Regions from separate parts of the Streptomyces sp. NPDC050388 genome, predicted to be linked through region 2. Evidence: riboswitches for the same ligand, from Rfam matches in the RefSeq annotation. Region 2 holds a riboswitch; each other region holds the start of a gene.
The links. Region 2 has a riboswitch for glycine ahead of gcvP (aminomethyl-transferring glycine dehydrogenase). Riboswitches for the same ligand answer to the same signal wherever they lie in the genome.
Positions count from the first base shown of each region.

Region 1: another riboswitch for glycine. It lies ahead of cycA (D-serine/D-alanine/glycine transporter); the one in region 2 lies ahead of gcvP (aminomethyl-transferring glycine dehydrogenase).
Region 3: another riboswitch for glycine. It lies ahead of gcvT (glycine cleavage system aminomethyltransferase GcvT); the one in region 2 lies ahead of gcvP (aminomethyl-transferring glycine dehydrogenase).

Region 1 covers NZ_JBFAKH010000043.1:20,603-23,871, reverse strand. The annotation lists gene cycA (D-serine/D-alanine/glycine transporter) at 1-1,156, opposite strand, end outside; glycine riboswitch at 1,461-1,552, opposite strand; glycine riboswitch at 1,553-1,649, opposite strand; partial or broken gene AB0I73_RS24010 (IS5/IS1182 family transposase) at 2,373-2,663, opposite strand; gene AB0I73_RS24005 (YceI family protein) at 2,895-3,269, shown strand, end outside.
Region 2 covers NZ_JBFAKH010000089.1:15,106-18,374, forward strand. The annotation lists gene gcvP (aminomethyl-transferring glycine dehydrogenase) at 1-1,653, opposite strand, end outside; glycine riboswitch at 1,826-1,922, opposite strand; gene AB0I73_RS33845 (PRC-barrel domain-containing protein) at 2,041-2,418, shown strand; gene AB0I73_RS33850 (DNA polymerase IV) at 2,450-3,269, opposite strand, start outside.
Region 3 covers NZ_JBFAKH010000032.1:28,095-31,363, reverse strand. The annotation lists gene AB0I73_RS19945 (enhanced serine sensitivity protein SseB) at 1-495, opposite strand, end outside; gene AB0I73_RS19940 (AAA family ATPase) at 578-1,243, opposite strand; glycine riboswitch at 1,461-1,558, shown strand; gene gcvT (glycine cleavage system aminomethyltransferase GcvT) at 1,748-2,875, shown strand; gene gcvH (glycine cleavage system protein GcvH) at 3,063-3,269, shown strand, end outside.

The DNA.
Region 1 (3,269 bases), on a different contig from region 2:
GCGTGAAGGCCTCGATGATCGAGTCGCCCATGGTGACCATGACGACACCGGGAAGCAGGAAGAGGCCGGACAGGAGCAGGGCGTTGACCGGTACCTTCCTGGAGGTGAGCCGGCCGAACCGTGCCGGCGCGTCGCCCTCCTGGGCCAGGCCGTAGACCATCCGTGAGGTGGAGTAGATGCCCGAGTTCGCGGACGAGGCGGCAGAGGTCAGCACCACGAAGTTGATCACGGAGGCGGCGATGCCGAGGCCGGCCAGCGTGAACATCACGACGAAGGGGCTGCGGTCCGCGCTGATCTGGCGCCAGGGCGTGACGGAGATGATCGCGACCAGGGCCACCACGTAGAACAGCATCACGCGTACCGGGATCGAGTTGATCGCCTTGGGCAGGTTCCGTTCCGGGTTCTTGGTTTCCGCCGCAGTGGTGCCGACCAGTTCGATGCCGACGAAGGCGAAGGTCGCGATCTGGAATCCCGCGACGAACCCCATGGGACCGGTGGGGAAGAAACCGCCGTCGTTCCAGAGGTTGGAGAAGCTTGCGGTGGCACCCCCGGGGGCCTGGAAGCCGCCCAGTACCATGCCGAATCCGACGACGATCAGTGTCACGATGGCGACGATCTTGATCAGTGCGAACCAGAACTCGGTCTCACCGAACGCCTTCACCGTGGGCAGGTTCAGGACGATCAGCAGGACGACCGCCGCGAGTGCCGGGATCCACAGCGCGAGCCCTCCCCACCAGTACGACACGTACCCGGCGATCGCGATGACGTCGGCGACGCCGGTGACGATCCAGCAGAACCAGTAGGTCCATCCCGTGAAGAAGCCGGCCCACGGCCCGAGAAGGTCCGAGGCGAAGTCGGCGAAGGACTTGTAGCGCAGGTTGGACAGCAGCAGCTCTCCCATCGCCCGCATCACGAAGAACAGCATCGCGCCGATGATCATGTAAACGAAGATCACTGAAGGGCCGGCCAGTGAGATCGTCTTGCCCGACCCCATGAACAGACCGGTTCCGATGGCGCCGCCGATCGCGATCAGCTGGATGTGCCGGTTGGACAACTGCCGGGAGAGGTGCTGCTCGCCCGCGGGGGAGGGCGTCGGTCCGGGCTCCGTCCCGGGCGCCGGGGCGGTGGTTGGGACGGCTTTGCTGCTGTCATGCATGAGCGAACCTCGTGGATCTTTGGTGCGTGTGGGCCGTGACAGGCGTGTCCTGGGAGGCGGCCGCACACGCATGGGGGAGCGAGTGGGCGCAAAGAGCCGGCATGAGTGGTGGGGCGGTCGGCGGAGGGGTGCCGGGCACGCCGAACATGCCTTCAGAGGGGCGTGGGCCCAGGAGGGCCGTGGTGGGAAAGCCGGAGCTCAGTCGGGATACCGACGGACGGCCGGCGGCCGGGGTAATGAGAAAGCCATCGGGGGGTCCTCAAGAGTCGGGCACGGGCAGGAGCCCGCGCTGCCGAGTGGAGCCTCCCCCTCTGTCATGGGGCCTGAGAGCTTCGCCGCGAAAGTTCGCGGCTTGCACCGTGGGCGAGACGCAGGAGCGCCTGCTTTTCAGAGGTGCCTGCCCGAGCGGTAGGGGTGCCTGAGAGTTTCCGGGGAGGTGTTGCTCCTTCGGCGCCCGGGTCTGGCTGACCCGGTGCTCTCCCGCAGCGGGATGAGCGGCGATGTGAGGCTAGGCCCGCACCGGCAGTGGGTCAAGACCTGCGTGAACGTTGATCATTTACTGCCGGGTAGGACGGCGTTTCAGGACCGCGTGCACCTTCCCGCAGGTGCGGGCCGCTCCAGGAACCGGGCCGGCCTCGTGCGTCGGCTTCGCCGGGATGCCGGTCCCCTCCCGGACCTCGCGGGTGACGCCGGCCTCCGGGGTTTCGTCGAATTCGAGGACGACGCCGGAAAGTTGCCTTGAGCCACTGCCGGTCCGGCGGATCGCCGGGAGGCGCCTGTCGGTGCGTACCCCCACTCCGGTTACGGACGGGGAGTGCGGGAACGGAGGCGTTGCTTCCTGTGGTTGACTCCGGGCACCAGGTATCCAATCGGTCTGCCGGCCCGCTCGCTGAGACCGGCGCCTCCGCGTAGGCCGACTCCGTCGCGGACAGTTGTGGCAACGTGATGGCCGAGGCCCTGAACAGCACCTTCAAGGCCGAACCGGTCGAGATGCAGGGCCCCGGACCAGCTTCGGCCAGGTCAAGCACGCGATCTTCCGGCAAGTCACCCGGTACCGCGAGGAACGGCTCCGCTCCGCCCTCGCCCACGTACCGTCTGCCGAGTACGAACGCGAGGGTGCCAGCGCCAGGAAGCCATCTCGCAGTCCGCCTGAGGCAAGATCACCGGACTCCGCGAAAACCGGGGCAGTTCAGGGTGCAGGCAGCGATCGGCCGGTCGGCGGCAGGGTGCCGTCCAGGATCACGAACGCCTTTGTCCGCACGGTCCTCATCGCCCCGTCCAGGGTGGCCAGGACGTCGATTGCCTCGTGCGGGGAGCGGTACGCGGTCGCGGTGCCGATGCGGAAACCGGCGACGAGCCGGGCGTAGGTGTCGCCGCACCGCAGGTGGGCCAGGGCGCGCGGGGCCCGACGCCCGGCCGGCAGGCGTCGTCACCGCGTCCCGATCTCCCGCCGCCGAGCGCGGAATTGCCCCGTCAGGTATCGAAGGGTGTGGCTGGACAGATCAATCGACGACGGGGGGAAAGCACACGAAACTCCTGACGGGCATGGGCGATCTTGGTCGAGAACCCGTCTACCAGGAGTTTCGTTGCCCCGTGCAACCATCTCCCGCCAACACCCCGACCGCGCAATCAGGCTGAAAAGGGCTCAAGGTAATTGCCTATTGCATCCAAAGCCTCGGGGTGATCGAATGTGCGTCCGGCGATCGGTGTTCTTGACGTTACGCAGAGGGTGTCGCACATGATGGGCCGCTGGTTGGCAGGTCGAACAAAACAGCGTCAGGCGGGCCCGCTGGCAGCTGTGCAGACCCCCTCGAACGCCGGGGTGCTGAGCTGCCGGGTCCTCAGCCCGGCCAACGAGCCGGTGTCGAATGCCCGATGGGCGGTCAGCGACACCGTGGGACGCACACTGGTCGAGGGCGGGACGGATCCCTTCGGTTCGTTCGTGGCCACGATTCCGGCGGGAGAGTACCGGCTCGCGGTGTTCGCCGAGGGGTACCTGCCGTACCGGGCGCCGTGCACGGTCACCGAGGACTCCCTCGCCTCGCTCGGCGATGTGACCCTGCGGGCGGCACAGCCACTGGAGATGCCCGCGCCGGGCGACTGGGAGATCGAC
Region 2 (3,269 bases):
GTGGATGAGCGTGAGGTAGCCCTGGGCCTGCTCGGCCGGCGCGAAGGGGTGCAGCTGCCCGAACTCGGGCCAGGTGATCGGCTCCATCTCCGTGGTCGCGTTGAGCTTCATGGTGCAGGAGCCCAGCGGAATCATCCCGCGGTCCAGCGCGTAGTCACGGTCGGCGAGCCGCCGCAGGTAGCGCAGCATCGCGGTCTCGGAGCGGTGCTGGTGGAAGACGGGGTGCGTCAGGTACTCGTCGGTGCGCAGCAGGGCGTCCGGCAGGGTGTCGGGCGCTGCCGCGTCCAGGCTCTCGACGTCGGCCTCGACCCCGAAGGCGTTCCACACGGCGGCGAGCCGGGCCCGTGTGGTGGTCTCGTCGCAGGCGATCGAGACGTGGTCGGCGTCGACGAGGAGCAGGTTGACGCCGTTGTCCCGCGCGGCGGCGACGACCTCGGCACCCCGGCCCGGGACCCGCACGGTCAGCGTGTCGAAGTAGGAGCTGTGGACGATCTCCACGCCGCCGGCCCGGAGCCCTTCGGCGAGGACGGTCGCGTAACGGTGGGTGCGCCACGCGATGGTCCGCAGTCCTTCGGGACCGTGGTAGACGGCGTACATCCCGGCCATCACGGCGAGCAGCACCTGAGCGGTACAGATGTTGCTGGTGGCCTTCTCACGGCGGATGTGCTGCTCACGGGTCTGGAGCGCGAGCCGGTAGGCCTGGTGGCCGTCCGCGTCGACGGAGACACCGACGAGCCGTCCGGGCAGGCTGCGCGCCATCTTCTCGTGCACGGCCATGTATCCGGCGTGCGGCCCGCCGAAGCCCATGGGCACACCGAAGCGCTGTGTCGTGCCAACCGCGATGTCCGCGCCGAGTTCGCCGGGCGACGTCAGCAGCGTGAGGGCGAGCAGATCGGCGGCGACGGTGACCAGCGCGCCCAACTCGTGCGCCCGGTCGATCACCGGCTTGATGTCGCGTACGGCTCCGGAGGCGCCCGGGTACTGGATCAGCACGCCGTTGATCCCGCGCTCGGCGATCTCGGCGGGGATGCCCTCGCTCAGGTCGGCGACGACGACCTCGACACCGGTCGGCTCGGCACGGGTCTCGATCACGGCGATCGTCTGCGGCAGTGCGTCCGCGTCGACCAGGAACAGACCGTTCTTGTTCTTGCCCATGCGACGCGACAGCGCCATCGCCTCGGCGGCGGCCGTGCCCTCGTCGAGCAGTGAGGCCCCGGAGGTCGGCAGGCCGGTCAGTTCGGCGACCATGGTCTGGAAGTTCAGCAGTGCCTCGAGCCGCCCCTGCGAGATCTCCGGCTGGTACGGCGTGTAGGCCGTGTACCAGGCGGGGTTCTCCATCACGTTGCGCAGGATGACGGGGGGCGTGAAGGTCCCGTAGTACCCGAGCCCGATCATGGAGCCGAGCACCTCGTTGCGGTCGGCCAGCGACCGGAGCTCGGCCAGTACCTCGGGCTCGGTCCGGGCGCCCGGCAGGTCGAGCGCGTCGGCGTTCTTGATCACATCCGGGACCGCCGCAGCCGTCAGCTCGTCGAGCGAGCCGTAGCCGACCTGCGCGAGCATTTTGGCGCGGGCCTCGTGGTCGGGGCCGATGTGGCGCTGCTCGAAGGGCGTTCCCTGTTCGAGCTCGGAGAGGGGAATGCGGTGGGCGGTCATTGCGGAGGCCTCCTGGTCTGACGACCTTCGAGGGGCACCATGGCGGGTGCCCGGACGGCCTCCCCCTCTGTCATCTCAACCTGAGAGCTTCACCGGACCGCCGCAGGGCGCCCGGCTTTCACCGTCGGTGAGAGCGGGAGCCGTCGACACCCGCCCTGCTTTCCAGAGTGACCTCGTCCATGCGGTACGTGGGCCTGAGAGTTTCCGGGGAGGATTTGCTCCTTCGGCGCCCTCCGGTGGTGTCCGGAGGACTCTCCCGCACGGGGTCAGCAGCCGCTGTCAGCGTACCAGCGAGGGCAACCCCCGGTCCTTCGAGTGGCCGCCGGACCAATTGTGCCGTTTCGTAGTGCTGACGAGTGATTGCGGATTGCGACCAGTGGAGGGCCCGTGCAGACCGACATCGATCCGCGCAACCTGATCGGCCGCAAGGCGTTCGACCGCAACGGAACCCGGATCGGCACCATCGACGAGGTCTATCTCGACGACGCCACCGGCGTACCCGAGTGGGCGGCGATACGCACCGGCTTGTTCAGCAGGGACGCCTTCGTCCCCCTGGAGCCGAGCGAGCTGATCGACGGCAGCCTCCACATACCCTTCGAACGCGCCCTGATCAAGGACGCTCCCGACTTCGGCGTGGGCCGCCACCTCTCCCCGGAGCAGGAGCTCCAGCTCTACCACCACTACGGTCTGGACGTCTCCGCGCCTCCCCCGCTTCCGGACCGCGACTTCGGCAAGCTCGCCGACCGCGACGACCGCCCGGCCTGACGGCCCCCGGAGCCGGGAGCACGAAGCCCACTCACGCCTGCGAGGGCCCCGGGCCCACGACACCGGGACTCGCCCCCGAGCCGTCGCCCGTCTCCGCGCCGTCCCGCGGTCTCTCGCCCTCCCCGGGGCTTGGATCCACCAGTGGCAGCGGATCCGCCGGTTGCAGGGCCGGGTCGTCGGTGCGGAAGGTCTTCACCCGTCCCACCGCCGAGTCGGGCGTCTCGAACCGGACCGTGACCCGGCCCAGGCCGCTGCCCTGCACCCACCCGTGCCCGTACTCGGTGTGCCGTACGTCGTGCCCGGCCGGCCAGCGCCGCTCCGTGCTCGTCTGCTGTTCTTCCCCCATGGGTGCGGTCACCCGGTCCTCCTCGCCCGGCGACTCCTCCGCCCGGTCCCCCGCCGCCTGTGCGAACAAGTCCTCCTGGGTGTAGTCCGCGAGTCCGCTGACCCCCACGCCCAGCAGCCGTACTCCGCCTGTCGTGTCGACCGATTCCAGCAGCCGTGCCGCCGCCTCGCGCACCACCGCCGGATCGTCCGTGGGCCCCCGCAGCGTCTCGGACCGGGTGAGCGTCGAGAAGTCGTAGCGCCGCACCTTCAGCACGATGGTCCGTCCCGCCAGCCCCGCTCCCCGCAGCCTGCGCACACAGCGATCGGCGAGCCGCCGCACCTCCGTACCGACCCGCACCCGGTCGTGAATATCCACGTCATACGTGTCCTCGACCGACACCGACTTCGTCTCCCGCTCGGCCACCACGGGCCGTTCGTCCCGCGCCAGGGCCATGGCGTACAGCGCGTGCCCGTGTGCCTTGCCGAGCAACCGCACCAGCTCGTCCTCCCCGGCCTCGGCGAGC
Region 3 (3,269 bases), on a different contig from region 2:
GTCCTGCCAGTCGGGCTCGAACAGCTTGACCCGGCCGCCGCCCGCCGGACCGTCCAGTGGGCCTCGTCCGGCCAGGCACAGTTCGGCCACGGCGGGCGGCGGCAGCGGGACGCCGACCACGCCACCGGGGTTCACCGCGATCCCGGCCTGCGGCGGCAGACCCCGCGCGAACTCCACCGCGGGCGCGACGGTGAACGACATGGGGGTGCCCACGACCTGGCGGAACTGTTCCTCGGAGCTGAAGACCGGGACGTACGCCTGCCCCTCGATCTCCAGGGTGGGCAGGTCCAGCGGGCCGCTGTGCGGACCGCCGCCGTTCGGCAGCGGGACCCAGACGAAGCTCCTGCCCAGCACCTCGATGATCCGGCCGTCCGCCGAGGGGACGCCGAGGGAGGCGGAGAGCACCTCCTCCAACTCGTTGCCGGGCCATCCTCCGTGCGGATGGGGGTGAGTCTGTGCCGGGAAGTCCGCGGAGAAGCCCGCCGGGAAGTCCATCTGCCTACCGCCTGCCTGGAACCACTGCTGTGGCTGAAAAGGCTAACCGCTGCCGCGCCGGGGCCGTCAGCCCGTGCAGCCGTCAGCCCGTGAAGTCGATGCGGCGCAGCGCGTTCGCCGCGTCCCGGTCGATCAGGACCGCCGAGCCGCAGCCCGCGGGCGGGTCGCCGCGCTCCGCGGACCGCAGCACCCGGCCGACGGCGGTGCGGTGCCGCAGGAAGGCGTACCGGGAGACGCCGCGGCCGCGCTCACGCTGCCCGTCCAGCGCCTGCCCCGGGGAGACGTCGAGCAGCAGCAGATGCAGCCCCGCGCCCCGGCGGCGGGCCTCGCGGGCCAGCCAGCGGCGCACCCAGGCGTGGGTACCGCAGTCGTGCACGACGGCCCCCTCGCCGGTGCGCAGGGCGCGGCGCAGCCCGGCGTAGTGGTCGAGGCGGACCAGGGGCCGGTACACCGCGTACGGCAGGAGGCGCGGCATGCGGCGGTCCCAGCGGTCGCGGGTGTCCTGGGAGTCGATACGGGTGCCGCGCACCGCGCGCCGCATCAGTGTGGATTTGCCGCTGCCGGGCAGTCCGGTGACCACGACGAGGTCGCGGGGGCCGAAGACCAGGGCGTGCGGACCGCGGCCGGCGCACCCGCGCAGGTCGCGGACGACGGGCGACGGCCGCGCGCCGCGGGCCTCCCGGGCCGAAGGGGCCTGCTGCTCGGGCGGCGCGACACCCGTGGTGGCGTACGCCGTGGTCCTGTTCACCGTGAGTCCTCCCCTGGGGCAGGCGCCTGAGCACCGTCCCCGCCGAGTGTAAAGAGACGGTAACGGCGGAGCCTCCTCATTCCGTCCGTTTCCCGATACAGACCTGTCACAGCCGTCCGTACAGGCATGAACACCCTGTGCGTACGAAGGAAAGGTCCCCCTGCCGAAGCCTCACGATGCGTGCAATGATGAGCGCGCCAACTGCATACCGGCCGTTTGAATCCGCGCGGGAGAGTCCCTGGCACGTTTCGCCGGGGCGCCGAAGGAGCAAGTCCCTCCCTTGAATCTCTCAGGCACCGTTACCGCGCGGGCCAGGCACATCTGAAAAGCGGGCCGCCGTGCGAGTTTCCGGCGGCTCCACCCAAGGTGCAAGCCGTGACGTCCCCTGCGCGGACGGTCATGGCGAACCTCTCAGGTTCCGATGACAGATGGGGAGGAACGTCCTCACCCTCCCCGTGCTCGGCCCCGGCCGGCGGGGACCCCATCGCCCTGGGAGACCGACCGATGAGCAGTACCGAACTCCGCCGGACAGCGCTCGACGCCCTGCATCGTTCGCTCGGCGCCACGATGACCGACTTCGCCGGCTGGGACATGCCCCTGCGCTACGGCTCCGAGCGCGACGAGCACAACGCCGTGCGCACGAAGGCGGGCCTCTTCGACCTCTCGCACATGGGCGAGATCACCGTCACCGGCCCGCAGGCGGCGCGGTTCCTGGACTACGCCCTGATCGGCAACATCGGGACCGTCAAGCCCGGCCGCGCCCGCTACACCATGATCTGCAGCGAGGACGGCGGCATCCTGGACGACCTGATCGTCTACCGCCTCGGCGAGACCGAGACCCCCGAGTACCTGGTCGTCGCCAACGCCTCCAACGCCCAGGTGGTGCTGGACGCCCTCGTGGAGCGGTCGGCGGGCTTCGACGCCGAGGTCCGCGACGACCGCGACGCGTACGCGCTGATCGCCGTGCAGGGCCCCGAGGCCGCCGGCATCCTCAAGGGCCTCACCGATGCCGACCTGGACGGCCTGAAGTACTACGCCGGTCTGCCCGGCACGGTCGCCGGCGTCCCCGCGCTCATCGCCCGTACCGGCTACACCGGCGAGGACGGCTTCGAGCTGTTCGTCGCGCCGGAGCACGCGGTCGAGGTGTGGCAGGCGCTGACCGGGGCGGGCGAGGCCGTGGGGCTGGTCCCGTGCGGGCTGGCCTGCCGGGACACGCTGCGCCTGGAGGCCGGCATGCCGCTGTACGGCAATGAGCTGAGCGCCTCGCTGACGCCGTTCGACGCCGGGTTCGGCCGGGTCGTGAAGTTCGAGAAGGAGGGCGACTTCGTGGGCCGCGCCGCCCTGGCCGAGGCCGCCGCCCGTGCCGAGCGGACCCCGCCCCGCGCCCTGGTGGGCCTGGTCGCCGAGGGCCGCCGGGTCCCGCGCGCCGGGTACCCGGTGGTGGCCGGCGGCGAGGTGATCGGCGAGGTCACCTCCGGCGCGCCCGCACCGACGCTGGGCAAGCCGATCGCGATGGCGTACGTCGACGTGGCGCACTCGGAGCCGGGTACCCCGGGCGTGGGCGTGGACATCCGTGGCAGCCACGAGCCGTACGAGGTCGTGGCTCTGCCGTTCTACAAGCGGCAGAAGTGACGACGTCGTAGGACGTGGGCCGCGCGTCCGGCCGTACCGGCCGAGGCCGGGCGCGGCGCACCCGCTCACCCGTGCTTCCGCCATCAGCCGGGCCGGTCCCGTGGCCCCCGGGCTCCTTCGCCCCTCTTTCACCCCCTTTCGTCGCCGTCGATCCCGGCGGTCCCTCGCACACAGGAGGATCCAGATCATGAGCAACCCCCAGCAGCTCCGCTACAGCAAGGAACACGAGTGGCTGACGGCCGCCGAGGACGGCGTGTCGGCGATCGGCATCACGGAGCACGCGGCCAACGCGCTCGGCGACATCGTGTTCGTCCAGCTCCCCGAGGTCGGCGACACCGTGACCGCGGGTGAGACCTGCGGCGAGCTGGAATCGACCAAGTCGGTCAGCGACCTG